3 regions of the Peribacillus sp. Hz7 genome follow, and region 3 is predicted to be linked to each of the others. Evidence: riboswitches for the same ligand, from Rfam matches in the RefSeq annotation. Region 3 holds a riboswitch; each other region holds the start of a gene.
The links. A riboswitch is a leader RNA that binds a small molecule or an ion and turns the genes downstream of it on or off. The one in region 3 is predicted to bind cobalamin.
Positions count from the first base shown of each region.

Region 1: it holds a riboswitch for cobalamin, as region 3 does, so the genes downstream of both, ACE199_RS09845 (ABC transporter substrate-binding protein) here and nikA (nickel ABC transporter substrate-binding protein) in region 3, are expected to answer to the same signal.
Region 2: it holds a riboswitch for cobalamin, as region 3 does, so the genes downstream of both, ACE199_RS12690 ((2Fe-2S) ferredoxin domain-containing protein) here and nikA (nickel ABC transporter substrate-binding protein) in region 3, are expected to answer to the same signal.

Region 1 is NZ_JBHHJV010000005.1:195,785-200,109, forward strand. Features, by position in the region: gene ACE199_RS09830 (MarR family winged helix-turn-helix transcriptional regulator) at 1-244, opposite strand, end outside; gene ACE199_RS09835 (SDR family NAD(P)-dependent oxidoreductase) at 444-1,178, opposite strand; gene ACE199_RS09840 (SDR family NAD(P)-dependent oxidoreductase) at 1,192-1,941, opposite strand; cobalamin riboswitch at 2,183-2,394, shown strand; gene ACE199_RS09845 (ABC transporter substrate-binding protein) at 2,575-4,134, shown strand; gene nikB (nickel ABC transporter permease) at 4,140-4,325, shown strand, end outside.
Region 2 is NZ_JBHHJV010000008.1:54,211-58,535, forward strand. Features, by position in the region: gene cbiQ (cobalt ECF transporter T component CbiQ) at 1-686, opposite strand, end outside; gene ACE199_RS12680 (energy-coupling factor ABC transporter substrate-binding protein) at 670-978, opposite strand; gene ACE199_RS12685 (energy-coupling factor ABC transporter permease) at 980-1,723, opposite strand; cobalamin riboswitch at 1,981-2,175, opposite strand; cobalamin riboswitch at 2,436-2,621, shown strand; gene ACE199_RS12690 ((2Fe-2S) ferredoxin domain-containing protein) at 2,766-3,140, shown strand; gene cobJ (precorrin-3B C(17)-methyltransferase) at 3,169-4,325, shown strand, end outside.
Region 3 is NZ_JBHHJV010000006.1:47,251-51,575, reverse strand. Features, by position in the region: gene nikB (nickel ABC transporter permease) at 1-773, opposite strand, end outside; gene nikA (nickel ABC transporter substrate-binding protein) at 810-2,441, opposite strand; cobalamin riboswitch at 2,601-2,789, opposite strand; cobalamin riboswitch at 3,512-3,693, shown strand; gene cntE (staphylopine family metallophore export MFS transporter CntE) at 3,924-4,325, shown strand, end outside.

The DNA of each region.
Region 1 (4,325 bases), on a different contig from region 3:
CAACTCGTGTAGCTAATTCTTTTTGTACGAGTTTTTCAGATAAGTGAGTTAAAGAGGGAGGGGTTAAGCCTAAAGCCCTTGCGATATCCGATGGTCGGCTTTTTCCATTTTCTTTAAGATAGCTTAGTACAAGAATATGGGAAATACCCAGGTTCTCTTCAAACATTTTATTCCATTTAATAATCATATTATTCGTTAATTGATCCATCATATGAATCAATTCAAAGATTGTTTGTTTTTTCATCCCTTATTACCCCTGTCTTTTATTTAATGGCTCCGTTATAGGACGTTGTATAATCAACAATATTGTGTAACAAAGCCTATTTAATAGGAAAAGCCCCTTTATATTTAAGGGGTCTATTACGACACTTAACATTCAGTAAAGCCCCCTGTCGAAACAGGGAGTGAGTGCAGAAAAGGTTCGTATGGCCATATAATTAATCTTATTGAGCAGAAAAGCCGCCGTCAATAACTAATTCTGCACCAGTGATATAAGACGATTCATCAGATGCTAAAAATAATGCTGCATTTGCAATATCTTCCGGCTGACCTAATCGTTGAAGGGGAGTTGCTTGAACTAACCGGTTTAGAAGTTCTTTTGATGTTTCTAACGATTTTGTCATAGGTGTTTCAATAATTCCAGGGAATAGGGCGTTTACACGTATTCCTTGATACCCAAAAGTCGTTGCAGCTGCTTTAGATACAGCACGTACTGCACCTTTAGACGCTGAGTAATGATTAAAGCCTTGACCGATTTGAGCTGTATAAGAAGAGATATTAATGATTGAGCCTTTCTTTTGCGCTGCCATATAAGGAGTAACATGTTTCATGCCGGCAAATGGACCAAATCCATTAATGTCCATCATTTTTTCCCAATCATTAATGTCGATCTCTTGGTAAGGTTTTTCTGAAGAAATCCCGGCGTTGTTCACGAGAATATCAATTTTCCCAAAGTGTTCGTTCACTTCTTTCGCTAAAGCTTTCCAATCAGTTTCTGAAGCTACATTTAATTTCATTCCATATACATTTTCTTTTTGACTTGCTTTTTCCAGTGCTGCTTCGTTAATATCAGCGGCAATGACGATTGCCCCTTCTTGGCTGAATAAATCAACCATACGTTCTCCAATACCTGATGCTCCACCTGTTATAATAGCCACTTTATTATCTAATCTTCCCATGTTAAATTCCTCCTTAACGTAATTTAATAGTACCGCCATCTACCATAAGTGTTTGTCCAGTCATATAATCTGAATCGCTGCTGGCTAAGAAAACAGCTACTCGACCGATATCTTGTTCTGGGTCACCAAGACGACGAAGCGGAATTTTGTTAATCATTGCATCGTATAATGTTGGATCATTTTCACGCCATTGTTGAACACCCGGAGTAAGCGCGATAGGTGAGATTAAATTGACGTTAATTCCATCTGGGCCCCATTCGTTTGCAGCAACACGAGAAATTCCGCGGATTGCTTCTTTTGCGGCTGCATAAGAAGTTTGTGTAGGTTGTCCATCAATTCCGGCACCTGAAGCAAAGTTAATCACTTTACCTTTAGATTTCTTTAGTTCAGGATAAGCAGCCTGCATAAAATGGAATGTAGGATAGAATCCAGTTCCGAAAGAAAGATTAAAATGTTCCATTGTTGTTTCATTGAAAAGCACTTGTCTTGATACATGTGCATTATTAACTAGAATGTCCAGTTTTCCATATTTTTCAATGACTTCAGCAACAATTTCCTTAATATTTTCTTTTATAGAGATGTCTTTAATAAAAAGCAAACCTTCTGTATATTGATTCACTTCGGCTAAGGTTTGTTTCCCTTTTTCTTCGTTTACATCGACAATAGCGATATGGGCACCTTCTTTAGCCATAGCTAGGGCCATTCCTCGACCAATACCAGAAGCACTACCCGTTACGATTCCAACTTTTCCTTGTAAGCGCATGTTGATTTCCTCATTTCGGTTATATATTTAGATGTTTAAATATTAGACAACTAAATAATATCAAATACTTTTATTTTTTGCAATTATAGTCTTTTTTAATTTTTATATGTTTTAAGTCAGTTGGATTTTTAGGGAGAAGATAAAGAATATGTTCCCTATAGTTCTCCATTGACAATCGTTAATTATATAACTATTATTTTTAATTAGAATATAAGTGTTTGAAATAACAGAATGTTAAAAATTTCATATGTAGAAAATAGGTGCACAATGAAGCTTTAGGAAGTTTCGTTTGCTTAATAGGGAAGTCGGTTTAATTCCGACACGGACCCGCCACTGTGTAGGGAAACAGTATGATATGCTGTGAGCTTTCAGAAAAACCACTGGGGTAATCCCTGGGAAGGATTGAGAGTGAATGCCCTGAGTCAGGAGACCTACCTATTTGAACATCACTGTTAGACCTACGGGACTTTAGGGAGGTGGTTAGTATGCTGATAATCACAAGTCTATACGTATATCATCTATGGATGATTCATAAGTTTAGATACCCTATTTTTTATCATGAAAAGCATTTCTGACCTCTTTACATAGTCAGAAATGCTTTTTTGTTTTTAATAATTATTTAGGGGGAAGAACATGTTGGAAAATTGGAATAGGAAACGAAACTTAGGATTATGGATGGTTCTTGCTTTATCCCTTCTAGCACTTATAGGATGTGCTGGGAATGATGAAACATCAACAGATAAAGGTACTAATGAAGAAGATTCAAACCAAAAAGCAACGTTAGCTTTTTCGTGGAGTCCAGCAAGCCTTGATCCACATGGAAGTGATAGCTGGGAAGTTATGCGTTCTGGAACAGCAGAAACATTAATTAAATTGAATGAAGAATTGGAACCTACAGCTTGGCTGGCAAAATCATGGAAACAAGAGAGTGACACAACATGGTTGTTTCAATTACAAGAAAATGTAACCTTCCATAATGGAAAAGCAATGGATGCTACAAGCGTGAAAGAATCATTACAGCGCTCTATGGATAAAAATCAAAGAGCGAAGGATCTATTGCAAATTAAGTCTATGGGAGTAGTATCAGATACTGAATTGAAAATTGAAACTACACAACCGAATGCGGCTTTAATTGCGCATTTAGCTGACCCATCTACAATCATTGTAGACGTAGCAACAATGGATGCCAAAGATAGTTATCCTGCTTTTACAGGAGCATTTAAAATTAAAAAATTTAATCAAGATGAATCACTTATTGTTAAAAGATATGAAGATTATTGGGGAGAAAAAGCACTATTATCTGAAGTGACAATTAAGTTTATCGCTGATGCCAATACGAGATTAATGGCCTTACAATCTGGAGATGTAGACGGGGCAACTGATATTTCTGTCGATAATATTGATGTTCTAGAGAAGAATAAAAAATTTGAAGTGTTAACCGCTACATCATTGAGAACACATATGCTAATGTACAATATGGAATCTCCTCTATTTAAAGAGTTAGCACTGAGGAAAGTGGTTGATATGTTGATTCCACGTGAAGAGATTGTAAGTTCTGTCATGAAAGGGCAAGGGACTGTAGCACATAGTGCATTTTCTCCTGTATTACCATTTGGTAAAGTGGAAAATAAAGAAGAAAAGCAATCTGTTGACCAATTAATGCAGCAAGAAGGTTGGAAGAAAAACGCTACAGGCATGTGGGAAAAAGAAGGGAAGCCATTTGAAGCGACATTATTAACGTTTCCACAGCGTCCAGAACTAACAGTAATGGCAGAAGTCATCCAAAATAAATTATTAGTTGAAGGAATGAAAGTCAATATCCGTCAAGTAGAAAATATCGATGACACATTAGCGAATGAGGATTGGGATTTATCGATGTACAGTATGTTGACGGCACACACGGGTGATCCTCAATTCTTCTTAGAAATATTTTATCGATCTAATAGTGAATCAAATGTGAGTAAATATGCGTCTCCTTCTGTTGATAAAATGATTAGTCAGCTAAGTCAAACAACTGATTTGGAAGAGCGTAATCAATTAGCTATTCAGATACAAGAGAAAATTAATGAAGATATTCCACAGTCATTCATCGTTTTTCCAAATACAGTATTTGCTGTTAAAGATGGTTTAAAAGGATTTGTAGCTCATCCAATTGAGTATTACTATAATCATTCGCAGATTGATGTGGAATAGTGTAGATGATTAGATTTTTCATAGAACATTTGATTCAATTAGTTCTTGTTGTTTTTTGCGTCGCGACACTTACTTTTTTACTACTAAGAGTATCGCCTGGAGACCCAGCTACAATTATGTTAAAAGTAAATGATGTTCCTGCATCAAAAGAAGCCTTAGATTCATTACGTATAGAGCTAGGATTAACAGAA
Region 2 (4,325 bases), on a different contig from region 3:
TACATAATGTCCTCTGTGTATCCACGTGAATCCATTGCGATTGTCAGCTCTTTCGCTCGTTTAAAGACGTGAATAAACAAAGAAGAAATTAACAACCCAATCGAATGCAGCCATTTTTTCGTTGTCATATAGCCAAGTCTAGAATTTTGGGCTTGATAAATATGTATGGCCGTTTCTAAAAACACGAAAATAAAGCGATACGTAATTTCTATTATTTCAATGAGTAATTGCGGTATCTTCAGTTTACGCAGCACTTGAAGAATCGCATTAACGGGTGTTGTTAGCGTCAAAAAGTATAAACAGCTTATACTGCTCAATACAACAAGAATGAGCTTTGTTGCTATTTTAATATTATTTTCCGTTATGAATAATTTCCAGTAGCCAAATTCTACAGACCATAGTACATGAGGCGTTGTAGTTTCGATACTAGCAAAGGAAATGACAATTGTTAATATTCCTGATAAAAGGAAGAACCCTGGAAGAAGCAGCAATTTAATATAATAACGAAGCGGGATTTTTGCCCCAAAAATGATAAAAGCACTCATCACAGTGAAGGTGATGAGTGAAACAATCGTGTCTTTTACAGTTAAAGCAAACAGGAGAAGGAATAGCGCGAATGTCATCTTCTCTACTGGGTGAATATGCTTTAGACGATTGAAATAGGCATATTTATCGATTAACAACATGTTTAGATGGACTTTCTTCTTTTTTTGATTTATGTTTTCCTCTTGCATACCCTATAAAGTAGCCGATGAATCCAGCTCCAATTGCTGCTTGAAGAACGAATAATAAGCTTTCAATTTCCCCGCTTGGCGGCTCCCAGATGTTAGAGAACCAAGGTTCATAGCTTGAATTGATTTCGCCAATGGCTTCTTCTGCTTCGCCATCAGCTCCGCCAAACTCAGCTCCTTTTTGAATAAACAGAGGGAAAATCGCTAGGATGACTACTAATCCGAGCAGTAATAGATTTTTTTTCATCTTAACGGGCCTCCTTCGTTAGAACGCGCAGTGCTTTCAATTCGCTTACATTATATTTTTTTAAGAAGTTCATAACAATAACAGTTAATAGACCTTCACTGATTGCTAATGGAATTTGTGTTAACGCAAAGATTCCAGCGAATTTAGTGAAAGAAGCCATGAAACCGCCAACTTCAGAAGGGAATGCTAAAGCAAGTTGAACAGACGTCATGACGTATGTTCCTAAATCGCCAAGTGCTGCTGCTAAGAAAACAGCCACGGAAAAAGACCAGCCAGCTTTTGTTGCGCCTTTATATACAAGATAGGCGATAATCGGTCCAACAACGGCCATGGAAAAAGCGTTCGCTCCAAGCGTTGTTAATCCTCCATGAGCAAGTAATAAAGCTTGAAATAATAAGACGATTGATCCGACGATACTCATTGCAAATGGTCCAAACAGCACCGTACCTAAGCCAACTCCAGTAGGGTGAGAACAGCTTCCGGTAACGGATGGAATTTTCAGTGCGGATAGAACAAAGGCAAAAGCCCCTGACAAACCAAGCATCATTTTTGTTTCAGGGTTTTCTTTGATGCTTTTACGAATAGAACGGAAACCAAGAATTAAAAATGGGAGGGTAACCGCCCACCAGAAGATCGCCCATTCAATAGGGAGGAATCCCTCCATAATATGCATAGCGGAGGCTTTATTAGGAACGAAAAGCAATAATGCGATAAAATAAAGAACTTTCCAATTCAATGTTTTCATACATGTCTCCTTTTTAATCTTTGTTATTTTAGAAAAACAATCGGCAGCGTTTTACGTACTTTTTTGCCGCTGCCATCACCTCCTCATTTGTTATCCGCGAAGAACGTGAGAGTGTGTCTGAGCTTTGTAAAATTATGTACAAAACAAAAAAGCACTTCTTTCATCCTTGAAAGAAGTGCATAACTGAATAGTAGCAGGACTGTGAGTAAAAAACACTCACTAGCTATATATCCGTATCCCCATCCTCGTAGGTTGAAACAGTTTTCCCCTTTATGGCAGGTCTCCTGGCTCTGGATCATGACATCATTACAACCTTCCCATCTTAGAGTAGACAGTGGTTCTTACGTGAGTAATGATGCTCCCCATTACAGTGGCGGGACCGCGCCGGACTTACACCGACTTCCCTTTTAAGCCAAATATCAAAATTTAGCACCGTAAAGTTTATAAAATTTTAAGATTTCTAGCATAGTGTACCATGAGAAAATCGCTTCTTCTAGAAAAAAATTTTTTATGATTGTATTTCATAAGTAAAATATAGAAAAATATTGATTTTTTTAGAAAAAATGGAACAATAAGCGGAAAATCCTTGCTGGATTATTTCCCCTATACAGGTTAGATTTATACGTAAGTTGTAATTATCTATTTAAAATTTTAAAAAGATGGTATATGATAGGTACAGTTTTACGAATTGAGAGAATATTGTTATTAAACAATTGAATATAAATTTAAAAGTGCCCAAAGTGTCATGCTAGGGATAATAGGGAAATCGGTGAGAATCCGATGCAGCCCCCGCTACTGTAACGCTGATGAAATTGTCAACACCACTGGTGCAAACTGGGAAGGGACAAGAGTAAAGAGAAGCGTAAGCCAGGAAACCTGCTTTTAAGTGAAAAAGTAATACTTTTCGGAGGGAAGGGTAGAGGCTGTTGAATATAGAGCGGCATGTTTATGCTAGTTCATTTTATTTTTTAGCTTTTTAAAAAACCTTAACTCAAGAGAGTTAAGGTTTTTTTATTCTCTTCTGCCTAATAGGAGGAACTATATGACAACTTGGAATTTGAAAGGTACAAAGTCTCATCTGCTGATCTGTAATGGAAGTAGTTGTATGAGAAAGGGCGGCGAAGAAGTGACACAAGCCGTTCGTGACGAAATTAGTTTACTAGGATTGGATGAAGAGATTCATACGACAAGAACTCGTTGCAATGGACGATGCAAAGATGCTTGTATCGTCATTGCCTATCCAGAGGGTAATTGGTATCGAGTTGATTCCCCTGAAATTGGCCGCCAAATTGTTCGGGATATGCATGAACCAAGCCTTGAAACGCACAAAGTATATCAATTTGTGAACGGAGAAATGTCACCTAATCCAGCATCTGCTGCTATCGTAGGAGTTTCAAAGAAAAAAGTAGAATCCTAGATTACGGATTACGAAGGGGGATATTTGTATGGAGCAAAAAGGGAAATTATTTGTTGTTGGATTTGGTCCAGGGGATTTTAAACATATTACAACACGAGCTGTGGAAGCACTTCAAGAAAGTGATTTTATCATCGGTTACAAAACATATGTGGAATTGATTCAAGATTTATTAACCGATCAAGCGATTATTAGTACCGGAATGACAGAAGAAGTATCGCGTGCACAAGAAGCGGTAAAACAAGCGGAAAACGGCAAGAAAGTAGCCGTTATTTCAAGCGGTGATGCAGGGGTTTATGGAATGGCAGGCCTTGTTTATGAGGTCTTGATTGAAAAGGGATGGAAAGAAGCAACAGGTGTTGAAATTGAAATTATTCCTGGGATTTCAGCGATTAATTCCTGTGCATCATTACTTGGGGCACCTGTTATGCATGACTCTTGTACGATTAGTTTGAGTGACCACTTAACACCGTGGGAGCTGATTGCGAAACGAGTTGAAGCAGCGGCACAGGCGGATTTTGTTATTGCGCTTTATAATCCGCGCAGTGGTCGTCGAACAAGACAAATTGTTGAAACACAGCGGATTTTACTGAAATATCGTTCGCCAGATACACCAGTAGGGCTAGTGAAAAGCGCGTATCGCGAGCGTCAGGAGATTACCATTACGAATTTAGCAGAAATGTTGAATCATGATATTGGAATGCTGACAACCGTTGTAATCGGGAATTCATCGACATTCTTATATGACAATAAAATCATTACGCCTCGCGGCTATCAAAGAAAGTATACATTGGGTTCAGAAAAGCAGCCGTTAAAACCGCATCAACGCTTGAAAAAAGAAGCAGAGCCATGGGCGATGGATCAAGAAACAGGACTTACGCAAGGCTCTTATGGAGAAGCCGCTGTTGGGTTGCTGACGAAAGCGCCTGAGAAGAAGAGTACGAGCACTTCTTACGAGGTAGCGTTGGAAGCTTTATCGAGAGTATCTGATCAAAGTGTGGCTAAGCCAAGAACTTCATCGTTCGTTCAACAAAACATAGAATCCATATTTGAACTAGCGGTTAGCCCGGGTGTTGCGAATAAGCAATTTACACCGCAGCAAATGATGACACTAGCACAAGTTGTTGGTGAAAAAGGAACGATGGAATATACGCCGAATCATAAAATCGTATTAAAAATCCCGACGAC
Region 3 (4,325 bases):
CAAGCAAAAATGGTTTCAACAATTACCGCTCCGCCTAGCATGTTCCCTAAACTCATGCCAAGTCCAGTTATCACAGGCAATAAGGACTTTTTTAAAACATGCCTGCTAACAATTAATCTTTGACGTAAGCCTCTTGCTCTAGCATACATAACAAATGGCTCATTCAAGTTTTCCAGCATACTAGCCCGCAGCAATCGCATATACGTACCTATATAACCAAAAGCAAGTGTTAAGGAGGGAAGCACTAGATGAGCCAAAGTTCCCCTCCCCAATACAGGAAATAAATCTAATTTTACAGATAATAAATAGATCAAAAGAAATCCAAACCAAAAGGAAGGCATAGAGACACTTACAAAGGCAACTATTCTACTAAACTGATCAACAAATTTCCCCTTGTAAATAGCCGAAATCATTCCTATAGGTAGACTAATAACAACAATAAAGATAAGCGAAGCACCTGTTAATTGAATCGTTGGAAATAAATGCAACAACATTTCGTCCCATACAGCATTTTTGGATACATAGGACATCCCTAAATCCAATTGCAACACTTTCCCCAACCATTCTAAATACTGGATATATAACGGCTCATTTAATCCAAGCTCAACTCGAAGGGCTGTTACGGCCTCATCCGTAGGTGGAATATTAGACATCCTTAAGTAGGCTACTGCTGGATCTCCAGGAATTAAATGAATCAGGATAAAAGTGATGAATGAGATTCCTAATAATATTGGAATTAAACTTGTGAGACGCTTAACAATAAACCAACCCATGTAGTACTCCTTAAGCTGTTTTTAATTATGCTCAATTTATTTAACATCAATTGAAGTTAAAGGCACCTCAACTTCTTGAGGTAAAAAATCTACCCCGCTAATATTTTTATGATACACGGCTACATTAGACTGATAAGATATTGGTAAGTAAACAGCTTGTTCATGCAAGGTCGTTAAAATATCTGTATATAACATTTTTCTCTCTTTTTCGTCTGTAGTTAATAATACTTCCTTAATTTTTTGATCTAGTTCCTTCTTTTTAGGTAATCCTAGTAAAGCAGTGTAATCTGGACTTCCATTTTCCGAATCTGTCGTAATAGCAGCTAAATAAGAATGCGGGTCAAACGGTACAGCCCATGTTGATGTAAATAATAAATCATACTTACCTTCAAATGCGGTTGTCCAAAAAGTATTACTTTCCTGACTAATCAATTTAATATCTATCCCTAGTTTTCTAAAATCACCTTGAACAAATTCTGCGATTGACTTTTGAATGTTGTCTGTACTATTAAATAGAAGTTCCAGTTGCAACTCTTTTCCGTCTTTTTCTCTAAATGGTTTTCCACCCACTTTTTTCCATCCGGCTTCATCCAATAACTGTTCTGCTTTTGCGGCATCATATTCATAAGGATCTACATTAATCTTTGTGTAATCCAAAACAGGTGGAAATAAAGTATCAGCCTTTTCTTCCATACCATAAAAAATATTATCGATAACAGCCTGTTTATTAAAAGCATGGTTGAGAGCTAACCGAACTTTACGATCTTTAGTAGCTTCGTTATTTGTGTTAAAAAGCAACGTTCTTGTAGCTGTAGGTTCTGACAATTTAGTTTCATATTTTCCAGAATTCTTCAAGAATTGGAATGAATCTTGGCTGATGACGCCGTTACCAAAAATAAAATCAAGTTCCTTTTTCTCAAAAGCTAATACTCTAGACTCGCCGTCCATAATAACTTTAACAACTACCTTATCTACTTTAGGTTTAGTACCCCAATACTGTTCGTTTCTTTCGAATACAGCAAACTCATTTTTCTTATATTCGCTCAATACCCATGGACCAGTGCCAATCGGCGACTTGAGTCCGTCCTTAAATGTATTTTGACTGTCAGGAAAAGCAGCTTCGCCCACAAATCTCAAAGGTCTGACATAAGTTAGTTCTTGAAGAGTTGGATAATACGAGTTATGTAAAGTAAGTTTAAATGTATATTCATCGACTACTTCTGTACTTTTAATTTGATTAATTAATTCCACCCATTCATGTTGTTTACGATTATCTAAAACCGTATCAAAGTTTTTCTTAACGATTTCAGCATTAAATGGCGAACCATCAGAAAATTGAACATCTTTTCTCAAATGGAATACATATTCTTTTCCATCTTTCGATATATCCCAGCTCTCTGCTAACCAAGGCTGAATTTCTCCACCTTCACCGTAATAAACAAGAGGTTCGTATACCATAGCCTGGGAAAAAAATTCATTTGGAAAATACGTGTGTGGATTTAAGTCACCGATATCTCCAGGCCAAGAAAAAGTAACAACTTTTGTTTTTTCTTTATCTGATGCATTTTCTTGATCTTTTGTTGTGTTGCTGCAACCAGCAACAAAGATTGTGAACATTACTAGTAGTCCAACAAATGAACGGAATAAATTAGACCTTTTTAAAAACATATTTTCTCACCTTCAATTACAAATTTTAATTATTCGATAAAATATAAACTACAAAAAAAGCATTCCCAACCAGAATTTATCAGGTCAGAAATGCCTATCGTTTAAGAACAAATTCGTCTTCATAGCACTCTAATACCTCCCCCATCTCCCGTAGGTTTAACAGCATTTCTAGAACGGGCAGGTCTTCTGACTTAGGTTCATCATCTCTATGCGCCTTCCCGGATATTATCCAGTGGCTCTTATACATAGGACTCCCCCTTACAGCGGCGGGACCGTGCCGGATTTTGCACCGGCTTCCCATTTAAGTATTCGCAATTAAACGAATACACCCATTCCAATACCATATGAAATTTTTCTTTATCTTCATAATGAAATATAAAGCTTATCTATCTTGAAAATGATTAAGTGAAAATCATTTGTAAACTATTATATTTTATTAGTTTCAACCTTAAGTAATTTTTGATAAATTCAGCCACTAACCCTATCTATAAACGAAATACAGTAAATAAGAAAGAAATTACACATGTTCTCTCAAAATGGAAATATTCACTTCATGGAAATGAAATCAAAAAAAGTTTACCTATCACAAATTATATTCGTTATTGCAAATTTTTGCTATATCAAATTATGATTCTGATGTTTTTCAGAATGAAACATTAACTATGATTTAGTTAATTCTATTGTGCTTCGATGCTCTTTAATAGAACCTTGAATAGTAAGATGAAGTTTTTTTATCAAATTCAAAATATCTTTGTACTTTTAGAAGAATAAAATCGCTTTGTTGAGTTTGAAATAAAGAATACATATTCTCTTTCTCTGGTAAAGGATATGTAATGAAGACTTGCATCTTCTCGCTGTTTAACAAGATTACGCACAAAATAACTAGTAAAAAACTTTTGATCACCCTAGATATTTTAGTCGTTTTTTTCAGAAGTAATGTCTAGACCGCCAAGCTATAGCACGGCAGGTAATAATAGTGTACAAAATAGAGTAGCGGAAATATTGGTGTTAAAGGAACAACTAGAAAAACTTGACACATATGTGAAGTGTGGTATAGTACTCCATAATCGAATACTATGTAATGCTGGTGCCAGATTGTTTAATCTGGCTTAAAAGGGAAACCGGTGAAAGTCCGGTACTGTCCCGCAACTGTAAATGGGAGCTACCTACAAAAAACCACTGTCGAAGGATGGGAAGGTGTAGTTTAGTGATGATCATAAGTCAGGAGACCTGCCAGTGATTTACAACATCGAAAAAACCTACGGAGGATAGGGAGATGTTAGAACGCTTGCATGACTTGTACAAATATGTACTTTTACATAGAATCGTTTTCACAGCTACTACCTTGTGTAGGAGCTGTTTTTTTATTGTATGGGGATGTGGAAAAATAGAGAGGAGAATCAATAATAGTGAAACAAAAAATTAAACAAGAGAAACTATACAAGTGTGCAAGTAGCAGGGGAAATAAGTGAGGAGCAGCCGTTGAATATAAAACCTATAAGTTTCAAAATGATCCAGCTCTATTTGCTATCGATGCTATTCTTTACAGCCAATTCCGTATTGACTGTAATTTTCCCTCTACAGGCAGAGCATTATGGCTTTAAGACCTCTGAAATTGGAATCATGATGGGGCTTTACATGTTTGTTTGTATGTTCTTACGCCCATTTGCTGGACAAATGATTGCTAAATACGGCGTTAAAAAAGTAATGTGGACATTACTCATTGTTCATGCACTAGCACTACTATTGTATGTTTGGTTAGAAGTGGATAGCTTGTACGCTGTTCGATCACTTCAAGGTGTAGTCACAGCCTTCTTCTCTATGTCGATGCAAATCGGGATTGCAGATATTTTACGAGATAAGGATCGTGGACAAGGGATGGCC